Regions from separate parts of the Mesorhizobium sp. M7A.F.Ca.AU.002.02.1.1 genome, predicted to be linked through region 1. Evidence: predicted binding sites of a transcription regulator. Region 1 holds the regulator's gene; each other region holds the start of a gene.
What was found. Region 1 encodes LexA, which represses DNA repair genes until DNA is damaged. Its sites were predicted from a motif close to TGTTCNNNNTGTGTTCNG; they were not measured.
Positions count from the first base shown of each region.

Region 1 (2,270 bases):
GACCGTCTCGGATACGCGCACGCCCGATGTGCTGATCTCGGAAGACGCCCGGCTGGTGGCGTTGCCGATCGGTGGCGGTGAGCTTGCCGTCAGCCGGCAACGGCCGAACGAATTCACCGTCGACAACTGGAAACGCGCGCTGACATCGGAAACCATCGTCGTTCCGGAAGTGTTCGACAACAGCGATGGGCAATTCGACGTCGCGGATGCCGTTGAGCTACCGCCGGGATCGCCGTTCTATTGCTCCTCAGGCGTTTGCGTGGCCAGGCACATGTCCGGTGCGATCATTGCCTATGTCGAGGACCGCAAGGACACCTGGAAAGCCTGCGGCTTCGCCGAACTGATCGTCGTCAACGACGCCACCGCCTATGACGCCTGTCACAACCCGCTGGTTCTCGTCATCACCAAGCGGCAACTGGCTCGCAAAGGCAGTGCCGCGGTCTTCTTCGATCGCCAATCGGCGACCACGCCGGCGACGATCAGCTTCGCGGTGGACAGCCCATATCGGCCCTGGCACACGCAACGCAGATACTCTCGCGAGGCGAGGGGGCTGGCACCCTTCAAGAAACCCGAGAAGCCAGTGGTCAACCCACAGCCGTCTCAGTAGCGACGGATCAGGCCGACGAGCTTGCCTTGCACCTTGACCCTGTCCGGCCCGAAAATCCGTGTCTCATAGGCTGGATTGGCGGCTTCGAGGGCAATCGAGGCGCCCTTGCGGCGGAACCGCTTCAGCGTCGCTTCCTCTTCATCGACCAGCGCCACGATGATCTCGCCGGGGCTGGCCGTGTCGGCGTTACGGATGATAACGGTGTCGCCGTCGAAGATGCCGGCCTCGATCATCGAATCGCCCTTGACCTCCAGCGCATAGTGCGCGCCGCCCATGATCATGTCCGGCGGCACCGAAATCGAATGCGTCTGATGCTGGATGGCATCGATCGGCACGCCGGCGGCGATGCGACCCATGACCGGGATCGAAACGGCAGAGACCGCATCGTCGTCATTGCCGGGCGAAGGCATCCGCGAAGGCGCCGGCTTGATCTGCCGGCCAAGAGCACCACCCTGACCAAGACTGCCCTGGATGACGCTTGGCGAAAACTTCTTTGCCGCATTGAGGCCTGGCGCGATGGAGTCCGGCAGCCGCAGCACTTCCAGCGCGCGGGCCCGATTGGGCAGCCGGCGGATAAAGCCGCGCTCCTCAAGGGCCGTGATCAGCCGATGAATCCCGGATTTGGAGGCAAGGTCGAGCGCCTCCTTCATCTCGTCGAAGGATGGCGGAATGCCGCTCTCCTTCAGGCGTTCATGGATGAACATCAGCAGTTCATGTTGCTTGCGTGTCAGCATGGCGGCCCCCAGGTTCCCTGAAACCAGAATCGAAAAACAAACCCAGAACAAACACTATCTGTTCCAGTTGTGTTCTGCAACCGTTTAAAGTTTAATGAATTTGTTAAGGCTGCTGAAATTATTTGGCGCTTGCCAGCGGGTTACGATCGACGGGCGCCACCTTCGGCAATGCGCCTGCTCACATTGAAATTGTTATGGTTAATGACCTGTGGCTTATCCCCTACCAAAGCTTGGCATTATCTGTCGATCGACCTCGACAAGGGGCGATTGCAACCTTCGGGACGTTCGTTGGCCGTGAACGAAACGGAGCCAAAACGCCAACGTCAGTTGGGCATTTTGGCTGGAAATTCAGCTCTCCGTCATTTGCCAGGCAGTGAGGGCAGCGACGGCGGATCGCCGGGATCGGTGCGTCAGGTAACGGCTTCCTTGACGGCGAAACGCTGGTCCTTCCATGCTCCCGTGCGCAGAATGTCTTCCAGAACCTCAACCGCCAGCCACACATCCTTGTAGCTGACATAGAGCGGCGTGAAGCCGAAACGGATGGTCGACGGTGCGCGGAAGTCACCGATCACCCCGCGCTCGATCAGCGCCCGCATGATTTGATAGCCGTGGTCGTGAAGGAACGACACCTGGCTGCCGCGCCTGGTCGCGTCGCGGGTGGTCTCCAGCGTGAGACCGTAGGCGCCGCACTTGGCTTCGACGAGCTGGATGAACAGTTCTGTCTGCGCGACGCTCTTCTTTCGCAATGCCGCCATGTCGACGTCGCTCCAGATGGCAAGCGCGCCTTTGAGCGCCCGCATCGACAGGACCGGTTGCGTACCGCACAGAAAACGGCGGATGCCGGTGCCGGCAACATAACCCCGTTCGAAGGCAAAGGGCCGCGCATGGCCCCACCAGCCGCTGAGCGGCTGGCTGATATCGCCGTGGTG
Region 1 covers NZ_RZPB01000215.1:980-3,249, forward strand. The annotation lists partial or broken gene EN879_RS15320 (ComEC/Rec2 family competence protein) at 1-607, shown strand, start outside; gene lexA (transcriptional repressor LexA) at 601-1,341, opposite strand; gene kynU (kynureninase) at 1,752-2,270, opposite strand, start outside.

Region 2 (2,270 bases), on a different contig from region 1:
CGCGGCATCGGCGCGGCGATCTCGATCGCATTGAAGACCGTCGGCTATTCGGTTGCGGCGAACTATGCCGGCAATGATGCCGCAGCGGCGAAATTCAAGGCTGAGACCGGCATTCCGGTCTACAAATGGTCGGTCGCCGACTATGATGCCTGCGCCGCCGGCATCAAGCAGGTCGAGGCCGATCTCGGCCCGGTCTCGGTGCTGGTCAACAATGCCGGCATCACCCGCGACGCCATGTTCCACAAGATCACGCGTGAGCAGTGGAAAGAGGTCATCGACACCAACCTGTCCGGCGTCTTCAACATGACGCATCCGCTGTGGAGCGGGATGCGCGACCGCAAGTTCGGCCGCATCATCACCATCTCCTCGATCAACGGCCAGAAGGGCCAGGCCGGCCAGGTCAACTATTCCGCCGCCAAGGCCGGCGATATCGGTTTCAGCAAGGCTCTCGCCCAAGAGGGGGCGCGCGCCGGCATCACTGTCAACGTCATCTGTCCCGGCTATATCGCCACCGAGATGGTCAAGGCGATCGACGAGAAGGTGCTCAACGAGCGCATCATTCCGCAGATTCCTGTCGGCCGCCTCGGTGAGCCCGAAGAAATCGCGCGCTGCGTCGTCTTCCTCGCATCCGAAGATGCCGGCTTCATCACCGGCTCGACCATCACGGCCAATGGCGGCCAGTATTTCGCCTGACGACGGCGATGTAGGCGCAGAGATCGACGGGCCGGCGCGCCGGCCCGTTTTTCGTTTGCGCCATGGTCCCTTCGAAGTGACAGCACGGCTGCTGACCCAATCCGGCACGCAGAGGTTAACAGCGGCCCGGCCGGCCTGTGCGAAACCAGCTTCCAAGCCTGTGGATTCTCGGTGGATAAGCTGTTCACAACACAAGATATTGAGGTGAACAAAACGGGAAAATTCCGCCATCGCTGATTCGTCGCCGATTCGTTCCGGCTTTGAGCTGAACGTTAACGACGACAGCCGGAATCCCCTGCCAATTGCTTAACGCAGATTAAGAAAGATCAACAATTTCATAACCTTGGTCGAGGCACGCCAAGCCATTGTGATCGTTTATCGGCAAAGGTTAATGGCAATGCCCTCTTAGCACGAAACGGGCCAGTTCAGCGATTCAGCATGTGGTGCGTCTCGTGGTCGCGAAATCCACATATAGCCGTGAACAAAAGCTGAACCTGCAGGAGTCACTGATTCGTCGCCGATTCGTTCCAGACTCGTTCTATCCGTTAATCCGCATTCTGATTGAGAGCTTGACGGAACCACCTTCTGGCTGCCGACGGAACATTCCGCTTTCGCTTCGCGCCCGAAATCCCTATGTGTCGCCTGTCATACGCGCCCATTTGAGGCACGCTCCCGACAACCAGAGGCCAGAAGCCTTATCTCCAGGTCCCGGAAGCCTTATTCTAGGTTGATGAACATCCAGCCCAAACACACTGAGCCGCTGATCCTGTCGGGCCGCGACGTGACCGCCGTGCTCGGGCCGACCAACACCGGCAAGACCCATCTCGCCATCGAGCGCATGGTGGCGCATGAGAGTGGAATCATCGGCCTGCCGCTCAGGCTTCTGGCGCGCGAGGTCTACGCCCGCGTCTGCGAAAAGGTCGGCGCCCACAAGGTTGCGCTGATTACCGGCGAGGAAAAGATCCAGCCACCGGGCGCCAAATATTCGGTCTGCACCGTCGAGGCCATGCCGCGCGAGACCGACGCCGCCTTCGTCGCCATCGACGAGGTGCAGCTCGCCGGCGACCTCGAGCGCGGCCACATCTTCACCGATCGCATCCTGCACCTGCGCGGCCGCCAGGAAACGCTGCTGCTGGGCGCCGCCACCATGCAAAGTATCCTGCAGCGCCTGCTGAGGGGTGTCTCGGTGGTGACGCGGCCGAGGCTGTCGCATCTTGCCTATGCCGGCTCCAAGAAGCTGACCCGCCTGCCGCGGCGCACGGCGATCGTCGCCTTTTCCGCCGACGAGGTCTACGCCATCGCCGAGTTGATCCGCCGCCAGCAGGGCGGTGCCGCCGTCGTGCTCGGCGCGCTCTCGCCGCGCACCCGCAACGCCCAGGTGGCGCTGTTCCAGTCCGGCGATGTCGACTACCTCATCGCCACCGATGCCATCGGCATGGGTCTCAACCTCGATCTCGACCACGTCGCCTTCGCCCAGAATCGCAAGTTCGACGGCTTCCAGTACCGCAATCTGACGGCGGCCGAGCTTGGCCAGATCGCCGGCCGCGCCGGCCGGCATCTGCGCGACGGCACGTTCG
Region 2 covers NZ_RZPB01000108.1:5,061-7,330, forward strand. The annotation lists gene phbB (acetoacetyl-CoA reductase) at 1-693, shown strand, start outside; gene EN879_RS09680 (helicase-related protein) at 1,424-2,270, shown strand, end outside.
Region 2: a site for LexA is predicted at 1,217-1,234, ahead of EN879_RS09680 (helicase-related protein). Genes of this name have one in related genera too.

Region 3 (2,270 bases), on a different contig from region 1:
CGGGCACCCAACCAAGAACGAAGGCAATATCGAAATCAATCTGGCGGTCCGGGCCAGCTGTGACCTCAAGCCGTTTGACGACGTCAGGATAGAGCTGTTTGCGCGCCGGCCACGTGTCCGGAAGCGCCTCGGCTTGCAATCTCGTTCGGGGAACGTCGATCAGTTCCATGACCTGATGGCGCGGAATTGTGTCCTCCGTCCAGCCCGCACAACATGCAATTGTCGCAGCTTCGTCGGCTTCTTCCCAGATTATGGCCGCTCGGTCCTCATCCTCGGTAGGTTTGTCGTCTTCCGGAAAGCCTTTGATATCCCACCCTTCCAACGCGAACAAACCTTCCGCGCCTTGCAAGGCCGTTATGCCGGCTCGCGCGAAAACTGCTTCGGCTGCCGCGACACCGCGTGCCAGTTCTTTGGACGTTGCACCTTCAATGTTCAAGCGAAGTTCCATGGTTCGCCTCCTGTGCCAATCGTGTTGACAGTGAACAAAATAAGAACATTGGAGTCAATAGGCTGTTGCCGACACAAGAATAAGATCTGTCTTTTCAACGCGATAGCCCACTGGACAATGATCGACGCATGATCCCGTTTCCAAGGCAACTGCTTCCATCGCCGATCAAGATGCGGACCGCCGCGGACGGGGACAGTCGGTCCCGCGTCCCGTCCTGCGGCCGGCGCTATGCTGACGCTCCTACGGCTGTCCTGTTAACCGCCCGCGGCGGGGGCGAATGTCCTCCGTCCTGCGCGCGACAATGTCCGCATTTGCGGACGCGCGCAGGACTGCGGTTTATGCGCCGTTTTTCCTTTGGCCGCCGGCAGTCGCCGGCGCGACGCCCAGCGGGCTATCGTGGCCTTCGACCGTATCGTGCTGTCGGTAAACGACTCTATCGGCGTCACCAGGCAGTGGTCGCTCCAAACCTTTCTTCCGCAGCGCCACCTCGCCGTGCCATTGACTCTTTATTAGGAAGAGAACAAATGAGGAACATACCATCGGCATTTCGCGTTCAGGGGACAGATGAGTGCATCGGCGCCAAACGCTGCCATTACCGATCTGCGAGAGCGCATTGCGCGTCTCGAAGGCGGCAATACGCGCGAACGAGCGGTGCTCCCCTTCGGCGTCACTGCCATCGACAGCCATCTGCCAGGGGGCGGTGTGGCTCTTGGCGCGCTCCATGAAGTTGCCGGCGGCGGCAACGGCGTCATCGATGGCGCCGCCGCATCGCTTTTTGCGGCGGGTATTGCGGCCAGAACGCAAGGCAAGGTGCTGTGGTGCGTGACGCGCCAGGATCTGTTTGCGCCGGCAATCGCCCAGGTCGGACTTCACCCCGACCGAGTGATCTATGTCGAAGCCGGTGACGACAAATCCTTGCTCGCCTGCTTCGAGGAAGGTTTGCGGCATGTGGGGCTTGGCGCTGTGGTTGCCGAAGTTGCCCGGCTGTCGATGACGGCCTCGCGACGTTTGCAGCTCGCATCGGAAGGCTCCGGCGCGATGGGCATCGCCATCCGCCGCTGGCGCCGCCAGACCGAAGCCGCCGATTTCGGGCAGCCGACGGCGTCTGTTACGCGCTGGCGGGTTTCTGTCTTGCCGTCGCGACCGCTTCCCGTGCCAGGCGTCGGCCGGGCACGATGGCAACTTGAATTGATCCGATCACGTGGAGGGGAAACGCTCGATATCGAAGTGGAGGCTTGTGATGCAAAGGGTCGTCTCGCTCTTCCTTCCAAGGTGGTCGACCGACCGGCTCAGAAGGAAATTGGGCGACGTCTCGCCGCCACCGGATAGACCCTTGGTGCTGGTCGGGCAGCAAGGCAACCGTCGCTTGGTGGTAGCAACAGATCGCGCGGCTGTGGAAGCGGGCCTGCGGGTGGGAATGCCGGCAACGAAGGCACAGGCGCTCGTTCAGGGGCTGGCGGTCATGGATGCCGAACCCGAGGCAGACGCTGAGGCATTGGAGCGGCTGGCCCTGTGGGCATTGCGGCGGTACGCGCCGATCGTCGCTGTGGATCCTCGGGACGGATTGGTCATGGATACCACAGGCGCCGACCACCTTCATGGCGGCGAACAGTTGATGCTGGCCGATATGGTCGAACGTCTCAGCCAGGTCGGCTTCTCGGCGCGCGCAGCCATAGCGGATAGCTGGGGTGCTGCTTACGCTGTTGCGCGTTACGTCAAGCAGACCGTCAGCGTGGTCGCCATCAACGCAACCCAGGATGCGATTCTTCCACTGCCCATCGCGGCACTGCGGTTGCCCGACGCAATCGTCAGGGGTTTGCAG
Region 3 covers NZ_RZPB01000022.1:16,639-18,908, reverse strand. The annotation lists gene EN879_RS03110 (hypothetical protein) at 1-448, opposite strand, end outside; gene EN879_RS03105 (ImuA family protein) at 1,013-1,777, shown strand; gene EN879_RS03100 (DUF6504 family protein) at 1,689-2,270, shown strand, end outside.
Region 3: a site for LexA is predicted at 965-982, ahead of EN879_RS03105 (ImuA family protein). Genes of this name have one in related genera too.